3 regions of the Kitasatospora sp. GAS1066B genome follow, and region 2 is predicted to be linked to each of the others. Evidence: riboswitches for the same ligand, from Rfam matches in the RefSeq annotation. Region 2 holds a riboswitch; each other region holds the start of a gene.
The links. Region 2 has a riboswitch for cyclic di-AMP ahead of ABH937_RS35365 (M23 family metallopeptidase). Riboswitches for the same ligand answer to the same signal wherever they lie in the genome.
Positions count from the first base shown of each region.

Region 1: another riboswitch for cyclic di-AMP. It lies ahead of ABH937_RS20360 (NlpC/P60 family protein); the one in region 2 lies ahead of ABH937_RS35365 (M23 family metallopeptidase).
Region 3: another riboswitch for cyclic di-AMP. It lies ahead of ABH937_RS21555 (transglycosylase family protein); the one in region 2 lies ahead of ABH937_RS35365 (M23 family metallopeptidase).

Region 1 is NZ_JBGCCO010000017.1:95,179-102,517, reverse strand. Features, by position in the region: gene ABH937_RS20370 (NYN domain-containing protein) at 1-403, shown strand, start outside; gene ABH937_RS20365 (C40 family peptidase) at 569-1,606, shown strand; cyclic di-AMP (ydaO/yuaA leader) riboswitch at 1,893-2,041, shown strand; gene ABH937_RS20360 (NlpC/P60 family protein) at 2,048-3,181, shown strand; gene ABH937_RS20355 (NlpC/P60 family protein) at 3,393-4,433, shown strand; gene ABH937_RS20350 (hypothetical protein) at 4,454-5,572, shown strand; gene ABH937_RS20345 (glycosyltransferase family 87 protein) at 5,598-6,989, opposite strand; gene ABH937_RS20340 (glycosyltransferase family 4 protein) at 7,168-7,339, shown strand, end outside.
Region 2 is NZ_JBGCCO010000050.1:15,816-23,154, reverse strand. Features, by position in the region: gene ABH937_RS35390 (tyrosine-protein phosphatase) at 1-304, opposite strand, end outside; gene ABH937_RS35385 (methyltransferase domain-containing protein) at 289-1,014, opposite strand; gene ABH937_RS35380 (sensor domain-containing protein) at 1,063-1,713, opposite strand; gene ABH937_RS35375 (GNAT family protein) at 1,779-2,348, opposite strand; gene ABH937_RS35370 (hypothetical protein) at 2,392-3,297, shown strand; gene ABH937_RS35365 (M23 family metallopeptidase) at 3,319-4,263, opposite strand; cyclic di-AMP (ydaO/yuaA leader) riboswitch at 4,275-4,448, opposite strand; gene ABH937_RS35360 (YiaA/YiaB family inner membrane protein) at 4,658-4,948, shown strand; gene ABH937_RS35355 (alpha/beta fold hydrolase) at 5,079-5,903, shown strand; gene ABH937_RS35350 (TetR-like C-terminal domain-containing protein) at 5,903-6,478, shown strand; gene ABH937_RS35345 (hypothetical protein) at 6,739-6,972, shown strand; gene ABH937_RS35340 (sensor histidine kinase) at 7,051-7,339, shown strand, end outside.
Region 3 is NZ_JBGCCO010000019.1:4,558-11,896, forward strand. Features, by position in the region: gene ABH937_RS21530 (protein kinase) at 1-1,328, shown strand, start outside; gene ABH937_RS21535 (SurA N-terminal domain-containing protein) at 1,466-2,134, shown strand; gene ABH937_RS21540 (MazG family protein) at 2,151-3,179, shown strand; gene ABH937_RS21545 (hypothetical protein) at 3,201-3,617, opposite strand; gene ABH937_RS21550 (cytochrome P450) at 3,766-5,040, shown strand; cyclic di-AMP (ydaO/yuaA leader) riboswitch at 5,270-5,418, shown strand; gene ABH937_RS21555 (transglycosylase family protein) at 5,423-6,289, shown strand; gene eno (phosphopyruvate hydratase) at 6,511-7,339, shown strand, end outside.

The sequences.
Region 1 (7,339 bases), on a different contig from region 2:
GCTCGACCAGCTGCTGGCGATCCCGCAGGTCCACCTGGTGGTGGACGGCTACAACGTGACCAAGACCGGTTACCCGACGCTGCCGTTGGAGCAGCAGCGGCTGCGGCTGCTGGGCGGGCTGGCGATGCTCGCGCAGCGCACCCAGGCCGAGGTGACCTGTGTCTTCGACGGGCAGGACCTGGACGTGCCGGTGATCATGGCGCCACCGCGCGGGGTGCGGGTGCGGTTCAGCAGGACCGGGCAGACCGCGGACGAGCTGATCCGCCAGCTGGTGCGGGCCGAGCCGCAGGGCCGGCCGGTGGTGGTGGTCTCGGCCGACCGGGAGGTGGCCGACGGCGTGCGCAAGGCGGGCGCGCGCCCGGTCGCCTCGGTGTTGCTGCTGAACCGGCTGGCCCGCAGCTGACCAGCGCTCAGCTGGTGAAGACCCGGTGAACACCTGGCCTGGACCGTGAGTTCGTGGGGGTGGGGGAGTGGCGCAGGGATCTGATGTTCACTAGGGTCTGGCGTCAAACCTATTTTTCCGGTCACTCACCCGATCGGGTGACCCGGTAGAAGAAGGAGCAGTCCCTTGGCGTCCCACCGCCGTCCCAAGCAGTCGAGCCGCGCGCGGATCACCGTGCTCACCGCCGCTGCGGCGACCGCGGTCGCGATCTCCTCGCAGAGCGGGGCCTGGGCCGACCCGGCGCCCACGGTCGACCAGGTCAAGGCGCAGATCGATGCGCTGAACAACCAGCAGGAGGCCGCGGCCGAGCAGTACGACGGCGCGAAGGAGCGCGGTGACCAGCTGCGCCAGCAGGCTTCCCAGCTGCAGGACGAGGTGGCCCGCACCCAGGACCAGGTGACCCAGCTGCAGGGCGGCCTCGCCGCCGTGGCCGGGCAGCAGTACCGCGACGGCGGGATCGACCCGTCGGTCCAACTGATGCTGAACTCCCACCCGGGCACCTATCTTGACCAGGCCTCCAGCATGCAGGTGGCGACCAGCACCGAGGCGGACGCGCTGAAGTCGCTGCAGGGCGAGGAGCGCAACCTCGACCAGATCAAGAAGGAAGCCGCCGACACGCTGGCCCAGTTGGATTCGGCCACCGCGCAGCTGAACCAGGCCAAGTCGGACGTGCAGGCCAAGCTGGCCGCCGCGCAGAAGCTGCTCAACTCGCTGAGCGCCTCGCAGCGCGCCCAGCTGGCCGCCCAGCAGGCGGCCGCCTCGCGCGGCAGCGCCCGGGCCCAGCTCAGCACGCTCAACCTGCCGCCGGCCTCCGGCTACGCGGGCCAGGCCGTGCAGGCGGCGCTCACCCGCCTGGGCGACTCCTACGTCTGGGGTGCCACCGGCCAGACCACCTTCGACTGCTCGGGTCTGATGCAGTGGGCTTACGAGCAGGCCGGCGTCTCGCTGCCGCGCACCTCGCAGGAGCAGGCCACGGTGGGCACCGGGGTGCCCAGCCTGGCCGACGCCCAGCCGGGCGACCTGGTGATCTTCGGCGGCGACCGGCACCACGTGGGCATGTACATCGGCGGCGGCAACATGGTGCACGCGCCGCACACCGGTGACGTGGTGCGGATCGCCAGCGTCAGCACGATGGGCGAGTCCTACATCATTCGCCGGGTCTGACCCGCCGTCGCTCCGCCGCGCACGCCGCGCTCCTGATCCCCCGTCACCCGCCAGGTGTGACGGGGGACACTTGTTCGCACGCTACTTGATCACCTGTTGGTGATCTGCATAGCACCCAGAGTCAAAGTTGCCGAGTTTTTCTGACAAGGATTTGAACGGATCACAGATTTGTTACTAGGGTCGGCAACCAGACCCACGCGATGGTGATCACCCGACCCGGGTGGCGGCGCGGGTTACCGCCGAGTCTGGAAAGCAGCACGGGCAGTTGACTGTCCGACGGGGAACCCCTGCGGGGGAGCTGTGGACCGGAGCCGGGGAACCACGTTCCTCCGGGGTGAATCGGCGCCAGGTCGGCCGTGGGCCGGTGAGGCGTCGTAGGGCAAGTCTTCCAGCCCGAACCCGTCAGCTCACCCGGTAGGCGGTCCGAGGGAAGAAGGATTCGTGGCGTCCCATCGTCGTCCCAAGCCCGTTGGCCGTACCCGCGCGTCGATTCTGACCGCCGCTGCCGCCACCGCCGTGGCGCTCTCCTCGCAGGGCGCGGCGCACGCCGACCCGGCGCCCTCGCTCGACCAGGTCAAGTCCCAGGTCGACGACCTGAACAACCAGGCGGAGCAGGCCACCCAGCAGTACGACGGCGCCCAGGCCCAGCAGCAGACGCTGCAGAAGCAGGTCGGCGACCTGCAGGACCAGGTGGCGCGGCAGCAGGACCAGGTGACCAACCTGCAGGCGGGGCTGGCCTCGGTGGCCGCCGACCAGTACGCCAACAACGGCATATCGCCGACCGTGCAGATGATGCTCTCGTCCCACCCGGACAGCTTCCTCGGCCAGGCCAGCGCGCTCAACCAGCTGAACACCACCCAGGCGGAGACGCTGAAGGAGCTGCGGAGCGAGCAGACGGTGCTCGACCAGAGCAAGGCCGAGACGCAGAGCAAGCTCACCGCGTTGGATGCCACCACCCAGCAGCTGAAGTCCGCCAAGGACACCGTCCAGGCCAAGCTGCAGCAGGCCCAGAACCTGCTCAACACGCTCACCGAGCAGCAGCGCCAGCAGATGGCCGCCCAGCAGGCGCAGGCCGACGCGCAGGCGAAGGCCGCCGCCCAGCAGGCGCAGGCGCAGGCACAGGCCGCCGCTGCGGCGCAGTCGCAGAGCGCCGCCTCGCGCGGCTCGTCCCGCACCGACCTCGGCAGCACCACGACGCCGCCGGCCGCGCCGACCACCGGCAACTCGGCCGCCGCCGCCGCGATCGCCGCCGCCGAGAGCAGGCTCGGCGACCCGTACCATTTCGGTTCGACGGGTCCCTCCGAGTTCGACTGCTCGGGTCTGATGCAGTGGGCTTACGCGCAGGCCGGTGTCTCGCTGCCGCGCACCTCCCAGCAGCAGGCCGCGATCGGCACCAACGAGGGCACCAACATCGCCAACGCGCAGCCGGGCGACCTGCTCATCTTCAACAACTATGACCACGTCGGCATGTACGTCGGTGGTGGCACGATGATCCACGCGCCGCGCACCGGTGAGAACGTCAAGTACGAGTCGGTCGCCAACATGGGTGGGGTCGAGGCGATCATCCGCCCCTGACACCCCCCGACGCCCCTGGCGAAGCGTCACCCAGGCCCGGTCTCCCGTGCGGAGACCGGGCCTTCGCCGTTCTGCTGTCCGATTGTGGATCAAATATTCGTATTGGCAGGAGTTTGGACTCATCCGTCCCGACTCGCTAACGTCTGCGCTCGGACCTCAGCTCCTCCGAGGGCTCTCCCCGAGCTCTCACGGCGATTGGAGTCGTCAGACGATGGCGATTACACCCCCGTCGGGTACCGCGCGCCGGTTCGCCCGGGTGCTGGCGGTCACCGCTGCCGCGACCACCGCGCTGGCGATGACGGCCAGCGCCCAGGGCGCACCGGCCGGGCCGGACAAGAACGACGTCAAGGCGCAGGTCGACCAGCTCTACACCGAGGCCGAGCAGGCCTCGGAGAAGTCCAACGCGGCGGAGGAGGACGCCAAGCGCCTGCAGGCCGAGACCAGCGCCCTGCAAGCGCAGGTGGCGCAGGGCCAGGACACGCTCAACCGGATGCGCTCGGTGCTGGCCACCGTCGCGGCCGCCGAGTACCGCTCGGGCGGGATGGACCCGGCCGTTCAACTGATGCTCTCCAGCGACCCCGCGGGCTACCTGATCAAGGCGCGCAGCCTGGCCGAGGCGGGCCGGCAGCAGGCCGCCTCGCTGCACGAGGTGCTGGAGCAGCAGCGCCGGCTCGACCAGCGGCGCAGCGAGGCGAGCGCCAAGCTGGCCGAGCTGGAGACGGTGCGCAGCACGCTGGCGCAGAGCAAGCAGCAGGTCCAGCAGCGGCTGAAGAGCGCCCAGGCGCTGCTCGACAGCCTCTCCGCCGCCGAGCGGACCCAGCTGGCCGCGCAGGACGCCCGGGAGGCGAACGAGCGGGCCGCCCGCGGCGCCGAGCGGGTGGACCTGGGCAACCAGCCGCCCGCCTCGGACCGGGCCGCGCTCGCGGTGGCCGCGGCGCTGAGCAAGCTCGGCTCCCCTTACGTGTACGGATCCACCGGGCCCGGCAGTTTCGACTGTTCGGGTCTGATGTACTGGAGCTGGCAGCAGGCGGGAGTGAGCCTGCCTCGCACCTCGCAGGCACAGGCGTTCGGGGGGCAGCGGATCAGCCTGGCCGAGGCGCGACCGGGAGACCTGGTGATCTTCTTTCACGACATGCACCACGTCGGCATGTACGTCGGCGGTGGCACGGTGATCCACGCCCCCTACCCCGGAGCCCGGGTGCGCTACGAGAACGTCGCGGCGATGCCGGTGGCGACGGTGGTGCGGGTCTGAGTACCGACGACGGGACGAGCGTGCCCCGGCGTACCGCGTTGCTGCTGGCGGCCGGCGGGCTCGTCCAGCTCTCGTTGCCCCGGGCGCTGCCGGGGCGGGCGGTCGCGGCGCCGTCCGGCCCGCCGACGGCGCTGCTGGCCGCGCACGCCCAGGCGCTGCGCACCGGTGAGCTGGCCGCGCTGCGGCCGGCCCAGCTGGACTACCGCCCGACCTCCTGGGACGCGCGGACGGTGACCGCCGAACTCTCCTACCGGCTGGCCGGCTTCGACGACTACCCGGCGGTGCTGAACCGGCGGCTCACCCTGGCCGGCGGAGCGGTGAGCGGCGAGGGCGCCGCCCCGGGCAGCCCGGCGGCGCCGTGGGACCTGGGCGACCCGACGCCGGTGCGCGGGACGCACTGCCTGGTGCTCGGGCCGGCCGCGGCCGCTCAATTGACCGAGCTGGCCGCCATCGCGGACCAGGCGGTGCCCGCCGTCAGCGCGGTCTGGGGCAGCGGGTGGGCCGGCCGGCTGGTGCTCCAGTTGCCGACCACCGAGGCCCAGTTCACCCAGCTGCTCGGGGTCGACCCGAGCAGCTACTCGGACATAGCCGCGGTCACCGTCGCCGCCGCGGGCGCGCCGGTGCACACGCCCGCCGACCGGGTGCTGGTCAACCCCGACGCGTACCACCGGCTCAGCGAGTTCGGCAAGCACGTGGTGATCACCCACGAGTCCACCCACGTCGCCACCCGGGCCGACACCCATCCGTGGACCCCGCTCTGGCTCTCCGAGGGCGTGGCCGACTACACCGGGTACCTGAACACCGGCCGCAGCGCCCGGCAGATCGCCCCCGAGCTGACCTCGGACGTGGCGGCCGGCAGGCTGCCGACCGCGCTGCCCGCCGACGCCGACTTCCAGGCCGGCTCCGGCGGGATCGCCCAGGCCTACGAACTCTCCTGGCTGGCCTGCTCGCTGATCGCGGCCGAGCACGGGCAGCGGGCCCTGGTCGACGTCTACCGGTCGCTCGGCGCGGCCGGCCCCGGCGCGGGCCGGGAGCGGCAGCTGGACCGGATCCTCGGCGAGCGGCTCGGCTACGGGCTGGCGGAGTTCACCAGGCGGTGGATCGCCGAGGTGGTCCGCCGGCTCGGGCCCGGGACTTGAGGGCTCGCAGCTACCTGACGGTCCATCAGCCGTGCTGGATGTCGTCCAACAGGCTCTGCTCGTAGGCGATCCCCGGGCGCACCGGGTAGGTGGGCTCCGGCTCGGCCGGCTCCTCGGTCTGCTCGACGGCGACCGGTGCCGGGCCCTGGGTGGAACGCCACAGCCGGCGGCAGGAGAGGATGGTGGCGGCCAGCAGGGTCAGGTTGCGGGAGGCCAGGATGGTGACGCCCCAGGGCATGCTGTTGACCACCTGGCCGAAGTTCATCGGGAACTCCAGTGTGGTCAGCACCGTCGCCACCAGGATCATCACGGCCACCGGGCGCTGGCTGGTGCCGCGCACGGTCAGGCAGACGGCCGCCAGGCCGACCAGCCACACCATGTACTGCGGGCTGATCACGCGGCTGGTCACGGTGAAGATCAGCAGTGTCGCCAGGGCCGCGTCATACGTGGTGGAGGGCTGCCAGCGGCGGGCCCGCAGCCGCCAGTAGAGCAGCCAGGCGAAGCCGGCCACGGTGGCGCCCATCGCGAGCTTGGAGATCACCGGCACCCAGGGGCCGAGGAACTCCACCGAGCCGTAGTTCATCGTCACCGAGCCGTGCCAGGCGCCGAACAGCTTGGCGAAGTGCATCGGCAGCGCGCCCAGTGACTCCACCTCGATGCCGCGGTCGGCCTGGAAGGTGAGGAACTGGAAGGCCCCGTTCATCCCCGCGGCCAGCAGGAACGAGAGGGTGGCCACCGCGCCCACCGCCGCCGTCCAGGACCGCCGGGTCCGCCGGCCGCGCGGGGTGCCGGCCAGGCCGAGCAGCGGCCAGAGCTTCATCAGGCCGCCGACGCCCAGCAGGATGCCGCCCAGCACCGGCCGGCGCAGCACCACCAGCAGGCCGGTCACGGCCATCGCGGTGACCAGGATGTCGTAGCGGCAGTAGACGGTCGGACCGAGCAGCGGGACCCCGATCACCCAGATCCAGGCCCCCGCGAGGCTGCGCCCCCGGCGCAGCCCGGAGCGCAGCAGCATGCCGATCGCCAGGGTGTCGAAGACCCCGCAGAGCACGAAGAAGGAGGTCAGGTAGGACCAGGGCAGCAGGCCGGGGGCCAGGATCACCAGCGCGGCGCCCGGCGGGTACTGCCAGGTGACGTCGTCCATCGGGAAGGTGCCGGTCTGCAGCACCCTGAACCAGCTGTGGTAGATCACCGAGACGTCGGTGGTCACGTCCAGCGGCGCTATCTTGAGGACACCGGTGACCATCAGGACCAGCAGGATCCGGGTCAGCAGCCAGGTGCCGCCGACCCGCCAGCCCGCGCCGCGCGAGGGCGCAGCGGGCGTCACCGCGGTCGCACCCGGATTCGGGGGCGTCGCCAGGGCGAGCCCCCCGCCGCTGCTGCCGTTCTGGTCGGCCGGGCCGTCGTTGGCCAACACCACTGTGCTCCCTCGTTAGCTGCGCGCACCCGCCTGAACCCGTGTCGACTAGGACAGAGCCACGGGGGAAACGGTTCCGGACCCTTCATCCGTTCCCGCCGAATCGGCATGGTGACCTATGGTACGGATCAGCGAGCGGTGAACCGAGCACCCCCCGACCGAGCGAGCCGTGGACAGTATGCCGAAGACCCTTGTGGTGACCAATGACTTTCCCCCGCGCCCAGGCGGAATCCAGGCCTTCGTCCACAACATGGCGATCCGCCAGCCGGCCGGTGACATTGTGGTGTATGCCTCATCCTGGCGGGACGGCCGGGAGGTCGCCCGGTTCGACGCCGAGCAGCCGTTCCCGG
Region 2 (7,339 bases):
GGTCGAGCGGGAACCCGTACATGTCCTCGGGCCCGTCCTGCGGCAGGAGCGGAAAGTTGGCCAGATCGACGTCCAGGTCATGGACGCGGTCCGGGTGTTGCACCAGTTCGAGCGGATCGCGCAGGTCGAGCACGGTGCGCAGGCCGAACTTGGCCAGCTGCCGGGCCCCTTCAGCGGTCAGCGTGGCCAGCCCGGCGGAGCGGTAGAGCAGGCCGGGGCGCACCGCGCCGAGTCCGCCGAGGTCACGCAGGTTGCGCAGGCCGGGTATCGCGAGCAGCCGGGATCCGGTCAGGTGTTCGTCCATGGGATGGGACGGTAGCGGTGATGCCGGGTCAGAGCGAGCAGGAATCGGCGTCGTCCGTCGCCCGGGGCCCGCACGGTGCGCAGTTCGCTGCTGATGCCCTGGGCGCCGAGCGCGGCGCGCAGCTCGGCCAGGTGCGGGCAGCGGCGGCTCTCGCCGTCGTGCAGCGGGTGGACCAGCACCTCGCCGCCCGGGGCGGTGACCCGGACCAGCTCGCGCAGCGCGGCCAGCTGGTCCACCGGGGCGAAGCGCTCGGGGTAGGCGAAGAGCAGGTAGGAGCTGAGGGTGAGGGCGAAGCTGGCGTCCGCGAACGGGAGCGCGGGCAGCGCGGCGGCCACGTAGTCGCCGGGGTGGGCGGCCCGGTCGGCGGCGAACAGCGCGCGGGCCCGGTCCCAGCTGCGCAGGTACTTCTCGTACGGGCGGTGGCGGGGCGCCAGGTGGCGCTGCGGCTCGGCGGGCATCGCACGGGCCATGGTGTGCCGGGCGGCCTCGGCGCGCGCCAGCAGTTCGCGGTGCGGCCGGGCGTAGGCGGGGTCCGCGGCCAGCACCCGGCAGCCCAGCGCCCGGGCCTCGGCGACCAGCCCCGCGGCGCCGCCCGGGCAGTCGAGCACCGGGCCCGGCAGCGCGCGCAGCTCGGCGCGGGTCAGGCCGAAGAAGCCGCAGTACTCGTCCAGCGGCCGGGAGGTGATCAGCATCCGGGAGGTGATCAGCATGGACTCAGCCGAACACGGCCGCCCCCACCGCGCATCCCTGAGCGAGCGTCAGGCGGCCAGCAGGGCGGCGGCCGCGCGCCGGGAGACGGCGGTCAGCGCGTGGGTCAGCCCGGCCGCCAGGAGGAGCAGCAGCACGCCGGCCAGCGAGACGCCGGCCACCTGCCAGAAGTGCGTGAGGTAGTAGACGTGGTGCGCCCCGTCCTTGTGGTAGTCGAAGACGCGGTAGCCGGGCCAGCCCACGTAGGTCGGGAAGACCCAGTTGTAGGCGGGCAGCAGCGCCATCGCGAAGCCCGTGGTCCAGAGCGTGACGGTCAGCACGAAGCTGAACACGTGCCAGGGGAACATCAGCAGGTGGTACGCCACCGCCCGCCAACCCGCCAGGTCGGCCAGCTGCGCGGTGATCCGGGCCCAGGCCCCGGGACGGGCGGCGCGCACCGGGGCGGGCCCGGGCAGCCGCCGGCCGAGCAGCCGGGCCACCCGGCCGCGCTCGACCGCGCCGAGCCCCCGGGCGCCGGCCAGCAGCAGCGCGAGCACCGGCAGGCCGAGCGCGGTCACCAGGGTGCCGATGCCGAGCGCCAGGACCGTGACGGTCCAGACGAAGCCGACGACCGCGGTGAAGAGGGAGGCGAAGATGTAACCGACCTCCCGGTGGGTCGCCCGGAGGAACGGGGTGCGCTGCAGCGAGATCGTCGTCGTCATGCGTACCAGCCTGCCGGGGCAAGGGCGGTGGCGGAATGCGGCTGACCTGCGGAGTCGGGGTGGGGTTAACCCCCGGTCGGCCACTCGTCCTCGAGCAGCGAGTACTGCAGCGCGTCGTGCCAGGCGCCGCGCAGGTGGAGATCGTGCCGCAGCCGTCCCTCCAGCTGGAAGCCGAGCTTGCGCAACACCCGGGCGGAGGCCAGGTTCTGCGGGTCCAGCCGGGCGGCCAGCCGGTGCAGGCCCAGGGTGCCGAACCCGAAGTCGCAGAGCAGCCGGGCGATCTCGGTGGCGTAGCCGTGGCCCCAGACGTCGCGGCGCAGCGCGTAGCCGATGAACGCGGCCCGCTGGCTCGCCACGCCTTCCACGCCGAGCACCGCGTTGCCGAGCGGCACGGCGTCCTCGCCCTCCTCGGTCAGCGTGACGGCCAGCCGGTAGACGGTGCGCGGGTCGTTCTCGGCCTCCTCCAGGTAGAGCGCGACCTGGTCGGCGCAGTCCTCCCGGTCGCGCGGCTCGAAGGGCAGGAAACGGGCGGTCTCCGGATCGCCGAAGATCGCGTGCAGGGCGTCGATATCGCGCGGCACGTGGTGGAACTCGCGGACGGTCAGCCTCGGACCGGTGAGCAGGACGGGGTGCATGGCAGGTACGGTAGTGGGCCCGCGAGCGGTTACCGTACCTGCCATGGACCAGGACGACCTGCGGCTCGCACCCCGACCGCACACCGCTGAGCTGCTGCGATGGGCCGAGGAGCAGGGGCTCGCGCCGGTGCCGGAGGCGGCGGTGAACACGGTGCTGACGCTGCTCGAACTGGGTGACGCGCAACTGCGCGACGGCTTTCCCGAACTGACCTCGGCGCTGCTCCAGGAGCTGCTCTACGAGCGGATCCACCTGTACGTGCAGCCGCCCGAGGAGCAGTCGCCGCTCGCCTACGGGGCGGCCGTGCGGCTGCTGATCGACCATCAGCGAGCAGCGAGGCGGCTGAACGCCAAGCGGCAGCAGCGCCTGCACGAGGAGGCCGACTGGCAGGGCGAGCTGCTGGCCGGGCTGCTGCGCCACCCGCACCTGCTGACCTGGCCCCGGCTCTACACCCTGCTGCTGCGCGAGGCCGGGGTGGACACCGACGCGCCGGCGGCGGTGCGCGAGTGGCTCGACGCCTTCCGGGAGCTGGCCGAGCCGGACCGGCTGGCCGCCTTCACCGAGCTGGCCGCGCTGGACCAGCCGGAGGGCCTGGCCGGCTGGACCGAGGGCGTGCTGCTCTCGATCGGGATGGCCACCGACGGCGCCCGGCTGCTGATCGAGAACCGCCTGATGCAGCGCAGCTACCGCAACCTGGCCGGCCGCAACGCCCTGGGCCTGCCGATGCCGGCCGAACTCGCCGGTGACTTCCCCAACTTCGAGGCCACCGTGCAGCAGGAGGCGCTGCGGCTGCTGGGCGAGTGGACCGTCCCCGGGCTGCCCGCACTGCTGCTGACGGAGTACCAGGACCTCGCCCCGGAACCCGGCGCCGCCGAGGTGGACGGCTACATCGTGAAGCGCGGCCTGGCCGAACTCCCGGACATCGGGGACTGGCCGGGCGAGCCGGGCTGAAGCGCCTGCGGGGCCCCGCCGTTACAGCTGCACGCCGTGCGCGCGCAGCCAGCCGGCGGGGTCGACCGGGGCGGCGCCGGCCGGGCGGACCTCCAGGTGCAGCTGCGGGCCGGCGGGCGCGCCGCCCGTCCGCAGGCTCGGGGAGTTGCCGGTGACGCCGATCCGGCCGAGCACGGTGCCGGGGGCGACCGGGCCGGCGGGAACGGTGATCGAGGCGAGGTGGCAGTACCAGAGCTCGGTGCCGTCCGGCAGGGTCTGGATCACCCGGTAGCCGTGGGCCCCGGACCAGCCGGCCGCGCTGACGGTCCCCGCGGTGATCGCGGTGACCGGGGTGCCGGCCGGGGCGGCGAAGTCGAGGCCGGTGTTCAACTGCGCCCAGGGCGAGCCGCCGTGGCCCGTGCCGAGCGTGTAGCCGGCGAGCGGCGGCCGGACGGTCACGGCCTGGGCGGCCGGGGTCTCGCCGACCGGCGTCTCGTCAGCCGGGGTCTCGGCCGGGGCTTCGACGACCGGAGCCTGAGCGGCCGCGGTCGGCGCCTGGGCGGCCGCGTCGGCCGCCGCCGCGAGGGCCTGCTGCGCCGCGCGCTTGGCCGCCGCCTCGTGGGCCGCCTCCAGGCGTGCCGCCTCCTCGGCGGCGGTGCGCCGGGTGTCGGCCTGCTGCTGGATCCGCGCGGCCAGGGCCAGGCCCGGGTCGGCGGTGCCGTCCTGCTCGGTGGCCGCGGTCCCGTCCGGCGCGGTGATCGCGGGGGTGGGCGCGGCGGTCGGGGTGGCCGCGGCAGCGGCGGTGGCGGTCAGGCCGGTGGTGGCGCCGAGGGCGGCGGCCATCGCGGTGACGCCGAGGACCGGAGCGCCGGCCCGCGCCTGGCGGGGCACCCGGTGCCGGGCGGGGTCCGCCGTGACGCCGGGGTGGTCGAGCAGTCCGGTGCCGCTCGCCTCGGTGCGACCCTCCGGAGAGTGCGTCAACGCCACGGGGGCGCGCTCCTTTCCTTCCCTCTCGCCTACCGGGTTAGCTGACGGGTTCGGAGCAGGAAGGTCTCCTACGGTTCGGCCTGGGCTGGTCCAGCCTGGGTCGAGCCGATTCACCCCAAGGAACATGGTTCCCCGGCTCCCGGCCCGGCCCGGGGGCCAGGTCGTGGATTAGGCGACGGCGCACGGTGCCGTTTCGGGTACGGCGTTGCCGACCGCGCTGCGTTATCAAACGTTAATCCCAGGAGCCCGCGATTCCAAGCCCGTTCAGAGTCGATTGTCAGACTCATTTAACGTCATGGTCGCGTCATGACGTACACCCCCGACCCCGCACTCGGGCCGCGAACTGAGTAGTCGTACTCAGGTGCCGGGCACGGGAGTTGGCCATCCTTCAGGCATGACTTCCTCGGTGCAGCCACGAACCACGTCCGCTTATTACCTCCAGGCGATCATCTCCTTCGCGCTCGCTCTCGGCGGGCTCGCGATCGGCATCGCCTATCTGCCGGTGAGCCCCTGGGTACGGGCCTTCCTCGCACTCGGCCTGCTCTACACGACCACCTCCGCCTTCACCCTCGCCAAAGTGGTCCGCGACCGGCAGGAGGCCGGCGAGATCGTCACCCGGGTCGACCAGGCACGGCTGGAGAAGCTGCTCGCCGAACACGACCCGTTCCGGGTCGAGGGGGCCTGACGAACCCGCCGCGAGAACGGCTGAACGGCTGAACGACTGAGAGGGCCTTGACGGCTAAGGCTATTAGCCATAGCTTTGTAGGTGTCGGCAGGCAGCCGGCACCACCTCTCGGAAGGCCAGGAGGCTCGCCGTGAACGCCACCAGCACCCCGCGGACCCAGTACCTGCAGCTCCCCGGCGGCACCATCGCCTTCGACGACACCGCCGGCGACGGCACCCCGGTGCTGCTGCTGCCCGGCATGCTCGACAGCCGTCGCGAGTACCGGCACCTGCACCCGCTGCTCGCCGCGGCCGGGCACCGGGTGATCACCATGGACCTGCGGGGCTTCGGCGAGTCCTCGATCGCCTGGGACGACTACACCCCCGCCGCCATCGCCGAGGACGCGGTCGCGCTGCTCGACCACCTGGGCATCGCGAAGGCCGTCGTGGTCGGCCACTCCTACACCGGCGCCAGCGTGGTGAAGGTGGCCACCCTGGTCCCCGAGAAGGTGGCCGGTATCGTCCTGCTGGACGCCTTCATCGAGCAGCCGCCCGCGAACGTGCTGATGCGCGGCCTGGTCCGCGTGTTCGGCGCGGCGCTGATCGCCTTCCCCAGGTTCTGGGGCTACTACCTGAACAAGGTGGCGATGCCCACCAGGAAGCCCGCCGACCACGCGGAGCACGTCGCCGCTCTGGTCGCCGACCTGCGCACTCCCGGCCGCCGGCAGGCCACCCGTGGCTACGCCCTGGGCGACTCCGCGCCGACCGGCTGGACCGTGGGCTTCCACTCCCCCGCGCTGGTGGTGATGGGCAGCAAGGATCCCGACTTCCTGAACCCGCTGCGGGTGGCGGACCGTCAGGCCACCGCGCTGAACGCCCGCAAGGTGATCATCGACGGCGCCGGGCACTACCCGATGTCGGACTCCCCGCAGGCCACCGCCGACGCCCTGCTCCCCTTCCTGGCCGAGGTGGCCTGATGCCCCGCGCCGGACTGACCCCCGACCTCGTGGTCGACCACGCGCTCGCGCTGATCGACACCGACGGACCCGAGGCGCTGACCCTCGCCGCGGTCGCGCTGCGCGCCAAGGTGGCCGCCCCCTCGCTCTACAAGCACGTGCCCGGTGGCCTGGGCGGGCTGCGCCGGCTGGTCGGGATCCGGGTCACCACCGATCTGGCGGCCACCCTGGACGCCGCCATCACCGGCCTGACCGGGGACGCCGCGATCGCCGCCCTGCTGCGCGCCTACCACGGCTACGCGACCGAGTACCCGAACCGCTATGCCGCCCTGCCGCAGAGCCCGGCCACGAGTGACGAGCAGCAGACCGGCGCCTCCGGTGCGCTGATCGGCGCGGTCTTCAAGGTGCTCCAGGGCTACGGGATCGCGGACAGCGAGGCGGTGCACGCGGCCCGCACCGTCCGGGCGGTCCTGCACGGCTTCGCCTCGCTGGTGATCGGCGGGGCCTTCCAGCTGAGCGAGGACCTGACGGTGACTCAGGAGCGACTGATCGCGCTGCTGACCAGCGGCCTGCGGGAGTGGCCCAGGCCGGTCTGACCGGCCGGCCGATCGGACGAGCCGGTCGGACGAGCCGATCAGGCAGACCGATCAGGCAGACCGGTCAGACAGGCAGCCGATCAGCTAAGACTCAGAAAAAGGGACTAAGGTCCCATCCGGTACGGATTCGGGTGACGATCGAGACCGATTCGTCGCCGAACCAGGGTCAGACTGGCCCCCGTCCGGGTAGCAACAGCGGACGGCGCACCACGCCGCACCCCGAGCGCACCCGCGAACCGACCGGCGAAGGACGAGGGCCCATGACGCAGTCGACCAGCGCGCAGCACGCGGCCTGCCAGGCCGCTCCCGCCACGATCCCGGCCCAGCGCGCCACCGACACCCCGCCCGGCACCGGGCACCGCGCCGCCGGTCCCGAGGAGCTGACCGGCTGGCCCGCCGTGCGCCGGAGCCTGGCGATCATCCGCGGCCTGCGCTCGATGGCCACCGTGCCGGCCCGCCCGCAGCCCGGGTACGGGGAGTCGGACGGCCAGTGACGGCCGTCATCCCCGGGATGTAGCCGCTGCCTCCGGCGGATGATGCGCGGCGCGCCGCCGACCTGCGAAGGTACTCCCGTGGGGACTACGGGGAACGGCTGGCTGACCATCGGCCTCGCCACCGTCGCCGCGCTGGCCGGCACGGTCGCCGCGGTGCTCGGGGTGGCGCTGCTGCGGGCCCGGCGACGGCATCGGGCGGCCATCGGGGAGCGGGGCTGGCTGCTCGAACGGGAGCGGGAGAGCGCGGCCCGCAGCGCCGTGGACGCCGAGCGGTCCAGGATCGCCGGCGAGCTGCACGACATCGTCAGCCACAACGTGAGCGTGATGGTGGTCCAGGCCGGCGCGGCCCGCGAGGTGCTGACCGTGC
Region 3 (7,339 bases), on a different contig from region 2:
CGGTGGTGCACGCCGTTCCGGTGGTGCACCGGGACCTGAAGCCGAGCAATGTGATGGTCCGTCCGGACGGCCGGGTGGTGGTCCTGGACCTGGGCATCGCCACCGCGCTGGACGGCGAACACACCCGGCTCACCCTGACCGGCGTGCCGATCGGCAGCCCCTCCTACATGGCGCCCGAGCAGGCGCTCTCCGGGGCGGTGGACGCGCGCAGCGACCTGTACGCGCTCGGCTGCCTGCTGCACGAGATGCTCGCCGGCGAGGAGCCGTTCCGGGCGCCGACCGCGCTCGGGGTGCTGCGCCGCCAGGTGGACGACGCGCCGGTGCCACTGCGGCGGCTGCGGCCCGAAGTGCCTGCCGAGTTGGAGGCGCTGGTGCTGGAGCTGCTGGCCAAGCCGCCCGCCGCGCGGCCCGCCGACGCGCAGACGGTGTACCGGCGGCTGCGTCCACTGCTGCCGGCGCCGGAGGCGGGCGCCCACCCCGGGTACGGTCCGGCGCCCGACCCGACCGGGCCGTTCCGCTACCCGCAGCAGCCGCTGCCCGGGGCCGCCACCACACTGCCCGCGCCGCCGCTGGTGTCCTCGTCGTCCCCGTCTCCCCCGGCCACGCAGCCGGCGCCCACCGACCTGGTCGCCGCCTGCGGCCAGGTCTCCGACCTGCTGGCCGCGCAGCGGTACGCCGAGGTGATCGACCTCGCCGCCCGGCTGCTCCCGCTGGCCCGGGCCGCGCACGGCGACGGGGCGCCGCTGGTCCGCACGTTGCGCACGATCTACGCCCGGACGCTGCTCCAGGAGGGGCAGTACCGCGCGGCGCTGCCCGAGTACCAGTTGCTGGCCGCCGCCGCGACGGCGCAGGACGGGCCGCAGGCGGAGCAGGCGCTGGAGCACCGCCGGAAGGCGGCTGCCTGCCTGGAGCAACTGGGCCGGGCGCCGGAGGCGTTGGCGGAGTACCGCGCGCTGCTGGCGGACCACACGGCCAGGCTGACCTCGGGTCAGGACGCCGACCCGGCCCGCTGCTTCGACCTGCGTGAGCGGATCGGCCTGCTGCTCGCGGGGTCGGGGGACGCCGAGGGCGCCTGGGAGTGGCTGCTTGCGCTGCTCTTCGACCGCGAGCCGCGGCTCGGGCCGCACCACCCGGACGTCCAGCGGCTGCGCCAGCACCTGGACCAGCTGCAGCACCATCGCCGCACCGGCCCCCAGCCGGCGCTGCCCGCGGCTGCGGCGTCCCCGTCGTCGCTCCCGTCGCTCCCGCCGCTGGACCCGCGGACCGGTAGCTGGCCGACCCATCCGCCGGCGCCGCAGGCGTCGGCCTGGAACCCGTACCGCGCCTAAGAACTGATGATCCATCAGCTCGACCTGCCGACGCTCACTCATTCGGTGCAACATGTCCGCGCTGGCCGCCCCGGCTCTCTATTGTCGTGTCCCGTCAGGAGTCAGTCGCCACCGCAGCCCCGCCCGGGAGGCCCCGCGTGATCCGCAGCCACTGCCTTCGCCGTACCCCCGCCGCCCCCGCCCGCCCCGGGCCGCGCCGGGTGCTGCCCGCGGTCGGTGTGCTGCTCGCGGCCGCCCTGCTGACCGCCTGTGGGGGGCGGCCGCTGCAGGCCGGGGCGGCGGCGGTGGTCGGCCCCGACCGGATCACCGAGGCGGCGGTGCAGGCCCGGGTGGCCGAGTTCCGGGCGCAGGCGGCCCGGCTGCCGAGCGGGCAGTACCAGGAGCAGGCGGGGCTGGTGGGGGCGACCGTCTCCGGGATGATCTTCAGTGAGGTGGTCGCGCAGGCGCTGGCCGAGCACCGGCTGACCGTCAGCGACACCGAGGTCGCCCAGGCGCGGTCCGACCAGGCGCAGGCCTGGGGCGGCGAGGCGGGGCTGGAGCAGATGCTGCTGCTCAAGCACGCGGTGCCGGCCCGGGAGATCGACAACTTCCACCGCGAGCAGATCGGCCTGCAGAAGCTGGCCGCGCTGGGCGGGCGGCAGATCGGCACCACGGACGGCAACAAGACGGTGCACCAACTGCTGGCCGAGGCCGCCGCCCAGCTGAAGGTGACGGTCAACCCGCGTTACGGCAGCTGGGACGCGCAGCAGGCGGTGCTGGACAGCCCGAGCGAGGACTGGCTGCCGCAGTCGGGCGCCGCCGCCTGAGCGGTAGGTTCGAGGGGTGGAGACCAACACGGACACCCCGAACAGCGCCGACACCCCCAAGCTGACCCTGCTCACCACCACCCACCGGGTCGCCCCCGGCCTGCTCAGCTGGCCCGCCTGGGAGGCGCTGCGGGCAGCGCCCCTGGTGCTGGCCGCCGACCCGGCGCACCCCCAGCTGCCCGCGCTCGCCCAGGCGCGGGTGGCGGTCGAGCTGGTGGCCCGCGACAGTGCCCCGGCGCTGGCCCGCACCCTGGTCGAGCGCGCCCCGGTGCTCTTCCTGGGCAGCCCGGACGGCGACCCCGGGCTGACCGACGCGCTGGCCCGGATCGCGGTCGAGGCGGCGGGTCGGGCGCCGGAGATCGAGCTGCTGCCCGGCTCCTACGACCTGCCCGGCGCCCGGCTGCTCGACCTGGTCGCGGTGATGGACCGGCTGCGCTCGCCCGGCGGCTGCCCGTGGGACGCCGAGCAGACCCACGCCAGCCTGGTGAAGTACCTGGTCGAGGAGGCCTACGAGCTGGTCGAGGCGATCGAGGAGGGCGACCGCGAGACGCTGCGCGAGGAGCTGGGCGACGTGCTGCTCCAGGTCTTCTTCCACTCCCGGATCGCCGAGGAGGACCCCGAGGACCCGTTCTCCATCGACGAGGTGGCCGGGGCGATCGTCGAGAAGCTGATGTACCGCCACCCGCACGTCTTCGGGGACTCCGACGCCGCCACCACCGACCAGGTGGAGGCCAACTGGGAGGAGCTGAAGGCCGCCGAGAAGCAGCACCGGGAGTCGGTGCTGGACGGCGTGCCGGCGGGGCTGCCGGCTCTGGCGTTGGCGGCGAAGCTGGTCTCCCGGGTCCGCCGGGCGGGCTTCACCGGCGTTCCCGACGCGCCGTACGCGCTGCCGGCCGAGCTGACCGAGGAGACGGCCGGCGCGCTGCTGCTCGCGGTGGTGCAGCGCGCGCACGACGCGAAGGTGGACCCGGACGCGGCGCTGCGGGCGGCCGCGCGCGGCTATCGGGCGGCGGTGCGGGCAGCCGAGGGGCTGGCCGCCGACTAGGAGCCGGGCCAGGGCGGGCCGTCAGGCGGGCTGCTGGTGGGCGTGCACCTGGCGCTGCGGCGGGACGACCGCGCCGATCGCCTCGCCCAGCGGGTCCAGCAGCTCGGCGAGGCGGTGCAGCTGGCCGGGCAGCTCGGCCATCGCGACGATCCGCTCGCCGTCGGGGCCGCTCACGCAGAACAGGTCGATCGGGCCCAGGTGCTTCTCGGTGGTGTCGACCAGGGCGGCGATGTCGCTGGGCTGGTGGATGTCGGAGCTGACCCCGATCACCGGGCAGCCGATCCGGTCCATGGCGGCGGCCAGGTCCTCGGCCACCCCGGTCCGCGGGTCGGCGATCAGCAGGCCGGCGGCGCCCGCCGCGGCGAAGCGGCGGGCCGGCCCGTCGCCGTCGCCGCCGCTGAGTACCGCGATGACCACCACTGCCCCGGCTACTCGCATGGCCTGCTCCTCCCTGGGGGCGCCGCCGCACTGCAACGCCCGCCAACCACGTATCGGAGGATCGTAGGCTTCTCCTGACCCTCCGCAACAGGGATTACCCGTCAGGTGACCAGGCTCACTCCTCCTGGGGACGGGATACCGTCAAGACATGCCGGACCAGCCCGATGCCATCCCGTTGCCGCCCGCACCACCCCTGTTCACCTGGGAGTTCGCCGCCGACCCGTACCCGGCGTACGCCTGGTTGCGGGAGCACGCCCCGGTGCATCGGACTACCCTGCCGAGCGGGGTTGACGCCTGGTTGGTGACCCGGTACGCGGACGCCCGGCAGGCACTGGCCGACGCCCGGCTCTCCAAGAACCCGGCCCACCACAGTGAGCAGGCACATCGCACCGGACGGGTCGGCATCCCGGGGGAGCGGCAGGCCGACCTGATGACCCACTTGCTGAACATCGACCCGCCCGACCACACCCGGCTGCGCCGCCTGGTCTCCAAGGCCTTCACCCCGCGCACTGTGGCCGAGTTCGAACCCCGGGTGCAGCAGCTGACGGACCGGTTGATCTCCGGCTTCGCGGCGCGCGGCTCGGCCGACCTGATCCACGAGTTCGCCTTCCCGCTGCCGATCTACGCGATCTGCGACCTGCTCGGGGTGCCGGCCGAGGACCAGGACGACTTCCGCGACTGGGCCGGCATGATGATCCGACACGGCGGCGGCCCGCGCGGCGGGGTGGCCCGCGCGGTCAAGCGGATGCGGTCCTACCTGGCGGAGTTGATCCACCGCAAGCGGGCCGAGCCGGGTGAGGACCTGATCTCGGGGCTGATCAGGGCCAGCGACCACGGTGAGCACCTGAGCGAGAACGAGGCCGCCGCGATGGCCTTCATCCTGCTCTTCGCCGGTTTCGAGACCACCGTCAACCTCATCGGCAACGGCATGTACACGTTGATGAACCATCCCGAGCAGCGCGCCCGCCTGCAGGAGTCGGTGCGGCGCGGCGAGCGCGAGCTGCTGACCACCGCCGTCGAGGAACTGCTCCGCTACGACGGTCCGGTGGAGCTGGCGACCTGGCGGTTCGCCACCGCGCCGCTGAGCATCGGCGGGGTGGACATCCCGGTCGGCGATCCGGTGCTGGTGGTGCTGGCCGCGGCCGATCGCGACCCGGCCAGGTTCGGTCGACCCGACACCCTGGACCTGGCCCGCAAGGACAACCCGCACCTCGGCTTCGGGCACGGCATCCACTACTGCATCGGCGCTCCGCTGGCCCGGCTGGAGGGGCAGGCGGCGCTGGCCACCCTGCTGACCCGGCTGCCCGACATCGAGTTCGCCGGCGAGCCGGCGGAACTGCGCTGGCGGGGCGGTCTGATCATGCGTGGGCTGCGCGAACTGCCGGTTTCTTTCACACCGGAATCCTCGACCGGCAGCTCCTGACGGCGTGTCGGATGTCTGACGGCGTGTCGGAAGTGTTCCGGCAGGCACGATCTGAATACGCATCAATGCGGACAAACCTGATCGGTTAGTGGACGATCTGACGGCGTCGTAATTCTCGTGTGATGTATGCGATATGAGCTTGTGATTGGTCCGTCAATCTGCCTACCCTCCCAGGAGTTCGCAGCTGCGAACCCCGCGTGCGGTACGCCGAGTCCTGCCCACCGCGCCGTCGGGACGCCGACCTACCTCGGGGCAGGGGCGGGGGACCCAGGATTTTCTGCCGTCTCCCACGGCTAGGGGTGAAGCCGCGTCAGCGGCCGGGCCGACCTCACGGGCCCGAACCCGACAGCTCACCTCGCAGGCGTGCGGAGAGGGACAGTTCATGCTGCTCAAGGGCAATGGCCGTCATCGTCGTCGTACCCAGACCGAGCGGGCGATCGCCGTGGCCGGCGTGGCCGGTGCGGGTCTGGCGGTGCCGCTGCTCACCGCGACCGCCGCGCATGCCGCCCCGGTCACGGTCTGGGACAAGGTCGCCAACTGCGAGAGCACCAACAACTGGAGCATCAACACGGGCAACGGCTTCTACGGCGGTCTGCAGTTCACCTCCTCCACCTGGGCCGCGTACGGCGGCACCCAGTACGCGTCGCAGGCCAACCAGGCCACCAGGGCGCAGCAGATCTCGGTCGCCGAGAAGGTGCTGGCCGACCAGGGTCCCGGCGCCTGGCCGGTCTGTTCGGTCAAGGCGGGCCTGGCCCAGGGCGGCGCCGCAGCCGCGCTGGACGCCAGTGCGCCGGTCGCCCCGAGCCGGCAGCAGACGCGGCCTCAGACGCCGGCTCCGCAGGCCCAGCGGGCGCAGCCCCAGCAGGTGCCGCAGTCCACCGCCCCGGCCTTCCCCGGCAAGGCCGGCTGGGACGCGAAGGGTCAGGTCTACTGGTACCAGAGCGACGGCGGGTGGTACTGGACCAGCCACCAGAGCGTGTACGACCGGAACATGCCCGCCCCGGTGCCCGCTCAGGCCCCGGCCCAGGCACCGATCCAGGCCCCGATCCAGGTCCCGGCCCAGGCACCGGCCGCCGCGCCGAGCGGCTCCGGTCACGACTACACGGTGCGGGCCGGCGACACCCTCTCGATGATCGCCCAGGCCCAGCACCAGACCGGCGGCTGGCAGCAGCTCTACCAGGCCAACCAGCAGACGGTGGGCGGGAATCCGGACCTGATCATGCCCGGCCAGCTGCTGCACCTCGGCTGACCGGCCGACAGCCCGCGCGGGGCCGCGCCGATGCGGCCCCGCGCGAGCGGCTCGCGAAACGACCACCGACACGCATTCAGGTGAACTACCGGCAGGTAGCCGAGCCACACCGTGAGACGGGAGGCAGGTCCGGGTCGTCGCGGTGGCCGGTGCGGTTAGGCTCTGGTCGTAACGACTCCCTACCCACGTCCGCAGGACCGCTTCCGTCTAGGAGATGCCTCGTGCCGTCCATTGATGTCGTCGTAGCCCGTGAGATTCTCGACTCGCGCGGCAACCCCACGGTCGAGGTCGAGGTCGGCCTCGACGACGGCAGCACCGGTCGTGCCGCTGTCCCGTCCGGCGCCTCGACGGGTGCCTTCGAGGCGCTGGAGCTGCGTGACGGTGACAAGAACCGCTACTTCGGCAAGGGCGTCGAGAAGGCCGTCCTCGCCGTGATCGAGCAGATCGGCCCGGAGCTGGTCGGCTACGACGCCACCGAGCAGCGGCTGATCGACCAGGCGATGCTCGACCTGGACGCCACCCCGGACAAGTCCTCGCTCGGCGCCAACGCGATCCTCGGCGTCTCGCTGGCCGTCGCGCACGCCGCCTCCGAGGCCAGCGACCTGCCGCTGTTCCGCTACCTCGGCGGTCCGAACGCGCACGTGCTGCCGGTCCCGATGATGAACATCCTCAACGGTGGCTCGCACGCCGACTCCAACGTCGACATCCAGGAGTTCATGATCGCGCCGATCGGCGCGGAGTCCTTCTCCGAGGCCGTGCGCTGGGGCGTCGAGGTCTACCACACGCTCAAGGGCGTGCTGAAGGAGCGCGGCCTGTCCACCGGCCTGGGCGACGAGGGCGGCTTCGCGCCGAACCTGGACAGCAACCGCGAGGCGCTGGACCTGATCACCGAGGCGATCAAGAAGGCCGGCTACGTGCCCGGCAAGGACGTCGCGCTGGCCCTGGACGTGGCCGCCTCCGAGTTCTACAAGGACGGCGCCTACCAGTTCGAGGGCAAGGCGCTGACCGCCGCCGAGCTGATCGAGTACTACGCCGACCTGGTCGAGAACT